3 regions of the Streptomyces sp. NPDC048636 genome follow, and region 1 is predicted to be linked to each of the others. Evidence: riboswitches for the same ligand, from Rfam matches in the RefSeq annotation. Region 1 holds a riboswitch; each other region holds the start of a gene.
The links. Region 1 has a riboswitch for cobalamin ahead of metE (5-methyltetrahydropteroyltriglutamate--homocysteine S-methyltransferase). Riboswitches for the same ligand answer to the same signal wherever they lie in the genome.
Positions count from the first base shown of each region.

Region 2: another riboswitch for cobalamin. It lies ahead of AB0C66_RS03620 (ribonucleoside-diphosphate reductase subunit alpha); the one in region 1 lies ahead of metE (5-methyltetrahydropteroyltriglutamate--homocysteine S-methyltransferase).
Region 3: another riboswitch for cobalamin. It lies ahead of AB0C66_RS23450 (prenyltransferase/squalene oxidase repeat-containing protein); the one in region 1 lies ahead of metE (5-methyltetrahydropteroyltriglutamate--homocysteine S-methyltransferase).

Region 1 covers NZ_JBEZHR010000014.1:191,064-194,330, forward strand. Annotated here, with positions in the region: gene AB0C66_RS29635 (S1 family peptidase) at 1-42, opposite strand, end outside; gene AB0C66_RS29640 (GNAT family N-acetyltransferase) at 146-655, opposite strand; cobalamin riboswitch at 817-1,003, shown strand; gene metE (5-methyltetrahydropteroyltriglutamate--homocysteine S-methyltransferase) at 1,164-3,267, shown strand, end outside.
Region 2 covers NZ_JBEZHR010000001.1:782,876-786,142, reverse strand. Annotated here, with positions in the region: gene AB0C66_RS03625 (FGGY-family carbohydrate kinase) at 1-1,454, shown strand, start outside; cobalamin riboswitch at 1,509-1,649, shown strand; gene AB0C66_RS03620 (ribonucleoside-diphosphate reductase subunit alpha) at 1,780-3,267, shown strand, end outside.
Region 3 covers NZ_JBEZHR010000008.1:291,442-294,708, reverse strand. Annotated here, with positions in the region: gene AB0C66_RS23450 (prenyltransferase/squalene oxidase repeat-containing protein) at 1-1,789, opposite strand, end outside; cobalamin riboswitch at 1,976-2,116, opposite strand; cobalamin riboswitch at 2,208-2,282, shown strand; gene AB0C66_RS23445 (prenyltransferase/squalene oxidase repeat-containing protein) at 2,412-3,267, shown strand, end outside.

The DNA.
Region 1 (3,267 bases):
GAACCGTACGCCATGGCGCACGCGTCGCCGCGTGTGCTTCACCACCCTGCCTCCTTCACGTCGATCCGCCCCGGGCCCCGGACGGCGAGGACCTTCTCCCTATACGGGCCGGACCGGCGTGGCGCTCACCGCGGGCGCGGGTTGTTCACTTCGTGCGGGTGATCGGCCGGTGGAAGCAGACCCGGTGCTGCCCCGGGCCGTCGTAGTCGCCGTGCACGGGCAGACCGTCGAGCTCGCGGTCGCCCGGCTCCAGGGCGAAGCCCATGGCGCGGTGGAAGGCGATGGAGCCGGTGTTCCGCGGCGAGGTGATGGCGCGGACCTCACCGCGGCCCGCCTCCGCGGCGCGCCGGAAGAACTCCGCGTACAGCCCGCGGGCCACGCCCTGACCGCGCAGGGCCGGGTCGACGCCGACGAAGTGGACATACGCCTCGTCGTCGTTGTCGGCGGAGTAGAAGCCGACCAGGAAGGCGGCGATGGATCCATCCGCGTTCTCCCGGACCAGGCTGGTGCCGGAGAAGAACTGGAGGAACAGCTTGGGCAGCAACAGGGACAGCTCACGGGCCTGTTCGGGGGTGCGCGAATCGCCCCACCACGTCTGGACGCGCTCGACGATGGCGCGGTGGTCGGAGAGATGGGCCCGGCGTACCTGGGACATGCGGTTCAGCTCCTCTGCTGACATCGGTCTGCTGACATCGGTCGCGGCGGGTCTGCGTCGGTCGCGACGGTCTGTAGAGATCATTCCGCCGAAGTGAACTCCTATGCCCGCGGGCCGGTTTCCCCCGGGCCGCACCGGACGCCTAGGCTGGGACGCGCAGCTGGTTCGCCCTGTCCGCCAGGCAGACGCGTCGTAAGAGGGAACCCGGTGGGAATCCGGGACTGCCCCGCAGCGGTGAGCGGGAACGACCGCCGTCATACGCACTGGGCCCGGCCGGGTCTGGGAAGCGACGGCCAGTAGGTGCCTTCCGGGATCGGCAGGCGCGCCCGTGAGTCCGAAGACCTGCCACTGCCCGTGCGCGGAGGTCCGCGCGCGGATGTCTCGGTGACCTCGAGGGCGGGTCGGCGGCGCGGGCGGACACCTGAGGTGTCACGCCGTCCTCGCCTCCCTCCGCACCCCTCGGCCCGGTCCCGGGACCTCATGACGAGTGCTCGCGAAGGAGAGTTCCGTGACAACCGATTCCGCGGCCACCACCGCCACGGCGACCGTGTACGGCTACCCCCGCCAGGGGGCGAACCGGGAGCTGAAGAAGGCGGTCGAGGGCTACTGGAAGGGCCGGGTCACCGCCGAGGAGCTGCGCCGGACCGCCGCCGGGCTGCGCCGCGCCAACTGGCGGCAGCTCGCCGACGACGGGGTGGGCGAGGTGCCCACCGGTGACTTCTCGCTCTACGACCACGTACTGGACACCAGTGTGATGGTGGGTGCCGTACCGGACCGCCACCGCGCCGCCGTCGCGGCCGATCCGCTGGACGGCTACTTCGCCATGGCGCGCGGCACCAGCGAGGTGGCCCCGCTGGAGATGACCAAGTGGTTCGACACCAACTACCACTACCTGGTGCCGGAGCTGGGCCCGGACACCGTCTTCCGCGCCGACTCCGCCCGGCAGGTGGCCGAGTTGAAGGAGGCCCTCGGGCTCGGCCACACCGCCCGCCCGGTGCTGGTCGGCCCGGTCAGCTATCTGCTGCTCGCCAAGGCCGCACCCGGGGTGGACGCCTCGTTCCAGCCGCTCACCCTGCTGGACCGGCTGATCCCGGTCTACGCGGAGGTGCTGGCTGATCTGCGGGCGGCCGGTGCCACCTGGGTGCAGCTGGACGAACCCGCACTGGTCCAGGACCGCACCCCGGCCGAGTTGAACGCCGCCGCACGTGCCTACCGTGAGCTGGGCGCCCTGACCGACCGGCCCCGGCTGCTGCTCGCCTCGTACTTCGGCCGGCTCGGGGAGGCCCTTCCGGTGCTGGCCAAGGCCCCCGTGGAGGGGCTGGCGCTGGACTTCACCGGACCGGCCGCCGCCCAGGTCGACGATCTCGCCGCGGTGGGCGGACTGCCCGGCAAGCGGCTGGTCGCGGGGGTGGTGGACGGCCGCAATGTGTGGATCAACGACCTGTCCGCGTCGCTGTCCACCCTGGGCACCCTGCTGGGCCTCGCCGACCGGGTGGATGTCTCCGCCTCCTGCTCGCTGCTGCACGTCCCGCTGGACGCCAGGGCCGAGCGCGAGGTCGATCCGCAGATCGCGCGCTGGCTGGCGTTCGCCCGGCAGAAGACCGACGAGGTGGCCACCCTCGCCCGCGGACTGGCCGACGGTACGCACACCATCACCGCACGGCTCGCCGCCAACCGCGCCGATCTGGCCTCGCGGGCCGGGTCCACGCTCACCCGCGACCCGGCGGTGCGGTCCCGTACCGCCGCCGTCACCGCGGCCGACGCGCGCCGCTCGCTGCCGTACGCCGAACGCACCGCCGCCCAGCGGGCCCGGCTGCGGCTGCCCCTGCTGCCGACCACGACCATCGGCTCCTTCCCGCAGACGGACGGACTGCGCACCGCGCGCGCCGGACTGCGGGCCGGGCGGCTGGACACCGCGGGGTACGAGGAGCGGGTGGGCGCCGAGATCCGGGAGGTGGTCGCCTTCCAGGAGAAGGCCGGGATCGACGTCCTGGTGCATGGCGAACCCGAGCGCAACGACATGGTGCAGTACTTCGCCGAACGGCTCTCGGGCTATCTGGCCACCCAGTCCGGCTGGGTCCAGTCGTACGGCACGCGCTATGTCCGTCCGCCGATCCTGGCCGGGGACATCTCCCGCCCCGAGCCGATGACGGTCCGCTGGACCGCGTACGCCCAGTCGCTCACGGACCGGCCGGTCAAGGGCATGCTTACCGGTCCGGTCACCATGCTGGCCTGGTCCTTCGTCCGCGACGACCAGCCGCTCGCGGAGACGGCCCGGCAGGTGGCGCTCGCCCTGCGCGACGAGGTGGCCGACCTGGAGGCGGCCGGGACATCGGTGATCCAGGTCGACGAGCCCGCCCTGCGGGAGACCCTGCCGCTGCGCGCCGCCGACCGTCCCGGCTATCTGGCCTGGGCCACCGAGGCTTTCCGGCTCACCACCTCCGGGGTGCGCCCGGACACCCAGATCCACACCCATATGTGCTACGCCGAGTTCGGCGACATCCTCCGGGCCATCGACGACCTCGACGCCGATGTGATCAGTCTGGAGGCGGCCCGTTCGCATATGCAGGTGGCCGGGGAGCTGGCCGGGGCCGGGTATCCGCGCGAGGTCG
Region 2 (3,267 bases), on a different contig from region 1:
TCACCAAGGCCGTGGCCTTCGGCCGGGACGGGCGGGCGATCGCCTCCGCGAGCCGCCCCAGCCGCCTGGACCGGCGGCCCGGCGGCCGGGTCGAACAGGACCTGGAGGATGTGCTGCGCACCGTCGCCGAGGTGTGCCGGGAGGTCGCCGCCGCCCTTCCCGCACCCCCCGTCGCACTCGCCCTGACCGGCCAGGGGGACGGTCTGTGGCTACGGGACGCGGCGGGCCGGGCGGTGCGTCCGCCGATCTCATGGATGGACGGCAGGGCGGGCGGGACGGTGGCCCGCTGGCGCGCGGACGGCACCCTGCGCGCGCTGTGGGCGCGCACCGGCTCGGGGGTGTTCCCCGGCTGCCACGCCCCGCTGCTGGCCTGGCTCGCCGAGCACGAACCGCGGTCGCTGGAGCGGGCCGAGGTCGCGGGCTACTGCGTGGACGCGGTCGCCCAGCGGCTGACCGGGGTGATCGGCGTGGACGCCTCCGACGCCTCGCTGCCGTTCCTCGACGTCACCACCCGCCGCTATGTCCAAGACGCGCTGGAGATGTGCGGAATCGCCGCGTACGCACGGCTGTTGCCGGAGCCCGCCGCGCCCGGGGCACTCGCCCCGCTGCACGAGGAGGGCGCCCGGCTGCTCGGACTCCCTGCCGGACTCCCCGTCAGCGCGGGCCCCTACGACCTGCCCGCCTGTGCCATCGGCAGCGGGGTGCGGGAGCTCGGCGACGGTCTGCTGATCGTGGGCACCACACTGGCCTGTCAGGTCCTCACCGACGACGCGCGGTTCGACCCGGCCGCCGACCCGGCCGGCATGTGGCTGTGCACCCCCGACCCCACACGCTGGCTGCGCGCCATGCCCGCGATGGTCGGCACCGCGGCCCTGGAATGGGCGCTGGAGTTCACCGGGGCCACCACCGCCGACCTGGACGCGATACTCGGCAGCAGCCCGCCCGGCGCGCGCGGGGTGACCGCGCTGCCGTTCCTGTCCGGCGCGGGCGAGCGGGCGCCGTTCGTCGAACCCGGCGCCCGGGGACGGCTCGACGGGCTCACCCTCGCCTCGACCCGCGCCGACGCGGTCCGCGCGGTCTGCGAGTCGATCGCCTACGCCGCCCGTCACTGCCTGGAGGCGGCCGGGCTCTCCGCGAGCCTCGCGCTGTGCGGCGGCGGCACCCGGTCCCGGGCCTGGACCCAGCTGTTCGCCGACGTCCTCGGCCGTCCGGTGCGCATCCCGGACGAACCCGAAGTGGGGGCGCGCGGCGCGGTCGCGGTCGCCTGGGAGTGCCTCGGCGAGCCGGTCGACGCGGAGCGCTGGCAGGCCGACGCGCGCACCGTCACACCGGGTCCGGACCGCCGTGAGACCTTCGAACGCGGCTACGCCGACTACCGTTCCCAGCTGGCCCGAGCCCTTGCCGGATGGCGGGAGAAGGCCCCGGAACAGCGGGGGGAAGCGACCCCGCAATAGCACATACGTGGGAAACTCTCCTGTGGACGACACAAGATGTGGGGGCGCGTGCGTCGGCCGACACAAGATGTATGCTCGTGCTCGCTGTCGACGCAGGGGAATCCGGTGGGAATCCGGAACTGTCCCGCAACGGTGTACGTGTGCGCATTTGTGTACCCGTGAGTCCGATGACCTGCCGACGGCCGTCTGAACACGTCCGGGCCTCGCGGGTTGGGCCGTTGGACGCTGCGCGGTGTGCGTTCGTACGGTAGTGCGGATTCGCCATGCCCGTACGCGGCCATCGCTCCTCCCTCCTGGCCCCAGCCGAGCGAGGGAGAACACTTCAGTGACCATCGCGCCCGCCGATCCGGTTTCAGAGGCAGCGGCTTCCCAGGCAGCGGCCGACGCGCCCGGTACCGCCCTGTTGCGGACCCTCACCGGGCTCACCGCCGACCTGCCCGCCACCGACCCCGGCAAGGTCGCGGCCGCCGCCCTGCGCGGCCGCCATCCGGGCTCGGACGAGGCGGAGTTGCGTACCCTCGCGACCGAGGCGGCGGCCGGGCTGATCGCGGAGGAGCCGGAGTACTCCCGGCTGGCCGCGCGGCTGCTGGCCCTGGCGATCACCGAAGAGGCGGCCGGGCAGGGCGCGCTCTCCTTCTCGGCCTCGGTCGCGGTGGGCCACCGCGAAGGGCTGATCGCCGACTCCACCGCCGAGTTCGTCACCGCCCACGCCGCCCGGCTGGACGCCCTGGTGGACCGGGCGCTGGCGGACGGCGCCGACAACCGCTTCGGCTACTTCGGACTGCGCACCCTGTACAGCCGCTATCTGCTGCGCCACCCGACCACCCGTCAGGTGATCGAGACCCCGCAGCACTTCCTGCTCCGGGTCGCCTGCGGGCTGGCCGAGAACCTCAGCGAGCGGGCCGTGGACGAGGTCGCCGAGCTGTACCGGCTCACCAGCACCCTGTCGTACCTGCCCAGCTCCCCCACGCTGTTCAACTCCGGCACCCGGCATCCGCAGATGTCCTCGTGCTATCTGCTGGACTCGCCGCTGGACGAGCTGGACTCGATCTACAACCGCTACCACCAGGTCGCGCGGCTGTCGAAGCACGCGGGCGGTATCGGGCTCTCGTACTCCCGTATCCGGGCCCGCGGTTCGCTGATCCGCGGCACCAACGGGCACTCCAACGGCATCGTGCCGTTCCTGCGCACGCTGGACGCCTCGGTGGCCGCGGTCAACCAGGGCGGCCGGCGCAAGGGCGCGGCCTGTGTCTACCTGGAGACCTGGCACGCGGATATCGAGGAGTTCCTGGAGCTGCGGGACAACACCGGTGAGGAAGCCCGCCGCACCCACAACCTCAACATCGCCCACTGGATCCCGGACGAGTTCATGCGCCGGGTCGAGGCGGACGCCGACTGGTCGCTGTTCTCCCCGGCCGACGCGCCGCAGCTGGTGGACCTGTGGGGCGAGGAGTTCGACGCCGCGTACCGCCGGGCCGAGGCCGAGGGCCGTGCGGTCAAGCAGGTCCCGGCGCGCCAGCTCTACTCCCGGATGATGCGCACCCTGGCGCAGACCGGCAACGGCTGGATGACCTTCAAGGACGCCGCCAACCGCACCGCCAACCAGACCGCCGAGCCCGGCAAGGTCGTCCACTCCTCCAACCTCTGCACCGAGATCCTGGAGGTCACCGACGACGGCGAGACCGCCGTGTGCAACCTCGGGTCGGTCAACCTCGCCGCCCACCTGGGCAAGGGCGCGGACGGGCAGGAGGCGATGGACTGGGAGCGGCTGGACGCCACCGTCCGCACCGCCGTGACCTTCCTCGACCGTGTG
Region 3 (3,267 bases), on a different contig from region 1:
AACGGGTCCCGGCACCGGTCCAGTCGTGGACGGTACGGCCTTCGCCGTCCTTGCCCCCGTGGTCGAGGAAGTCGACGACGCCCCGGAGCCTGGCGTTGTTCAGGCCGGTGGCGGCCAGCGCGTAGGCGCCGTCGATGGTCAGGCCGAAGTCGGCGCGGGAGGATCCGGGTCCGGCCGGGTAGTACTGGCCCTGTTTGAGGTTGGCGGCGCGGGTGAGGAAGGCGACGCCCTTCTTCAAGTCCGGGCCGTCTCCCACTCCCGGTGTGCCGGGGTCGTCGGTCGGGGGTTCGGTGGTGGGCGGCTGGGTCGGCTCCGTCTTCTTGGTGGAGAGTGTGCCGAGGCTGGTCCTGGCACCGGCGAGGACGGCTGCCGGAGTCGCATAGAGGGTGGGCTCGGTGGCGTCCGCCTCGAATCCGAAGCCTCCGCTGTCGAGTTGCTGCCGGGCGAGCCAGCCGACCGCGGAATCGGCGCGCTCGGTGTCGCCGAGGGCGCGCAGGGCCTGGGCGGCGTAGGCGGTGGCGATGACGCTGCCGTCGGTGGCGCCGGTGTAGCCGGGGAACGAACCGTCCTCGCGCTGCGCCTTCTTCAGGTAAGTACGCGCCTGCTGTACGGCCTTGTCCTGCCCGTCCGCCATGTGCAGGACCAGGGCGACCAATGCGGTGCTGGCGGCGTCCCCGTCGCAGTTCTCGCCGGGGCGGATCAGTACGCTGGTGACACCGCCGTCCTTGCACTGGACCTGTGTCAGCCGGGCGATGGCCTCCGCCGGAGGCGCCACCTTCGCGCGCAGCAGGGCGAGCGCGGACAGGGCCTGGCCGTCGGTGTGGGTGGCATGCTGGAAGTCGCCCTTGGCGGTGCAGCCGGGCAGGGCATCTCCGGACTCCGGTCCCGAGGTGCACACGTTCTTCTTCAGGTCACCGATCAGGTCGTGGCCACCGACCCGGCGGGGGTCGGCGTCGGTGATCTCGGCGAGGAGGGCCAGACGGGCGGCGGCGGTGGCGTCGGGTGCCTTGTCCTTGCGGTCGGGGTAGGCATAGTCGTCGGTGTGTGCCGTCAGGAAGGCGACGATCTTGTCGAGGGTCGCGCTGTTCCCGCCGGCCGCGGCCAGTGCGTAGGCCGTCTCGGTGGTCAGCGGGTACTGAGGTGTGTCGGCGCCGTCGTCGACGATGCGTTCGCCGTCTGTCAGCCTGCCGGTGAGCCACTTCGCGGCGGCGGGCAGATCGACCGCCCCGGCCCCGCCGGTAGGGGTACCGCCGGGATCGGGGGTGGTCCCGCCGCCACCCGCGCGGACCTCCTCCGGACTGAACGAGGGCTTGCCCGTGCTGCCCCCGACGTCGGTACCGCCGTACACCCAGGCGTCGACGTCGCCGTTGTTCGGCTTGCGGTCCATGGCGCCGTACTGGCTGTAGGTCCACTCGTCCTGTCCGCGCGATGCGGTCCAGTACGACCAGTAGGCGGTGGCGGGCGGGGTGAGGACACAGGCTTCCCGGTCCGGTGTCGGGTAATGCCGACCGGAGTTGAAGGAGCCGAAACCGATGCGGCAGATGAAACCGGGCCCATCGTGCTCAGTGCCGGTGGTACCGAATCCGGCCTCGTGGAGAAGGTCGTACCCGGTGGTCGGGGTGGTGTCGCAACCGCGCTCTACCTTGCCGCCGAACGGTTTGAAGTCCACGGCGACGATCGCGCCCTTGGCCGCGGTGCATTCTCCGAGGGGATCCGCGGTGGCCGGTGTGACCGCGACGAAGGTCACCGCCGTGCCCACCAGCAGGAGCAGCGCCGATATCAGCGCCACCAGGGATACGGTCGGTCTGGTGACCGCCCGCGCGAATCTTCGTTCGTCCGTCCCCACCACGGCCCCGGCCCCTCTTTTGTGTGCCCGGCGCGGGACAGAACGTGGCCGAGGGCCTTCACCACACCGCGGGAGGAACCCCGCCGTGGGAAAGCCGGCCGAACCACGCCGCAGTCCGCGACGGCGTATGTCTGTGAAGGAACACGCTCCAGGCATTCCGGCTCGCCCGGCGGGACCGGGCCTACGGTTGCGGGTCAGCGCCGGAATTCGACCGGCTTCCCCTGGAACTGATTGCGTATCAGCCGGATTGGAGCACGGATTCGCCGGGAGCGTCAAGGCTCATGTCAGGCTATCCGTCACCGTCCGGGGACGGGTCTGGCGGAAGCGGGATGTGTCGGGTACCGTCCTGCGCTGCCGAGTGGGGGAACCCGGTGTGAATCCGGGGCTGACGCGCAGCGGTGTCGGACGGCGGGGGCCGTCCCGAGCCCGAATGCCCATGCGGTGACATCTCTTTGGAAGCTGGTCCACGCGTTCCGGACGGCGGCCATACCCGCTGCTCCCACCGCTGATCGCGAGGGTCGCGCGCGGGGTCCCGGCCGGTGTCCCTCACCCTCAGGAGCAGGCCATGTCCCGTCCCGTGTCCTTCCGTCGCCCCGTGCTCACCGCCGCCGCGGCGGTGGGCGCCTTCGCCCTCACCGCGCTGCCCGCCGCGGCCACCTCCACTCCGGCGCAGATCGCCGCGTCGAAGACGAACGGCGTTGCCTACCTCAAGTCCCTCCAGGGGGCTGATGGTTCATACGCCGGGGCGGGGCTGTCCAACGAGTGGGCGTTCAGCGCGTTCGCCGCGGCCGGAACCGCGGCGGTGGACGTCACCCCCGGTGGTGACACGAGCAAGAACGCGAGATCCGTCTACCGCACCCTGCTGTCCAGCAGTACCTGGCCGTCCTCCTCCCCCGTGGTCACCGACTACGAACGGGCCACGCTGAACGCCTACGCCGCGGGCATCGACCCCAGCCGGGTCTCGGCCTCCCGCAATCTGATCGCCGACATCTACGGCTACTGGCAGACAGCCGAGACCGGGTACTTCGGCCCGTCGGCCAACTTCAACGGCACCGTCTTCGCCGCCCTCGCCCTGGGCGGCGCCAAGACCCAGTCCGGTCACACACGGGTCCCGCAGTCGCTGCGCGATGCGATGGTCACCCGCCTGCGCGCCAACCAGCACAACGACGGCGGCTGGAACTACAGCAAGGCCGAAGGCGATCCGGGCCAGCTTGCCGCGCCCAGCGACATCGACATGACCGGCGCGGCGATGGCGGCCCTGTGCACGTCCGGCGTGCCCCGTACGGACTCCGACATCGTGCAGGCCAAGGCATTCCTCAAGAGCAAGCTGGTGGCGAACAGCGGATCCTTCAACGCCATGTTCGGCGTCAACACCGACTCCAACGGCTGGGCCGTCTCCGGCCTGAACGCCTGCGGAATCA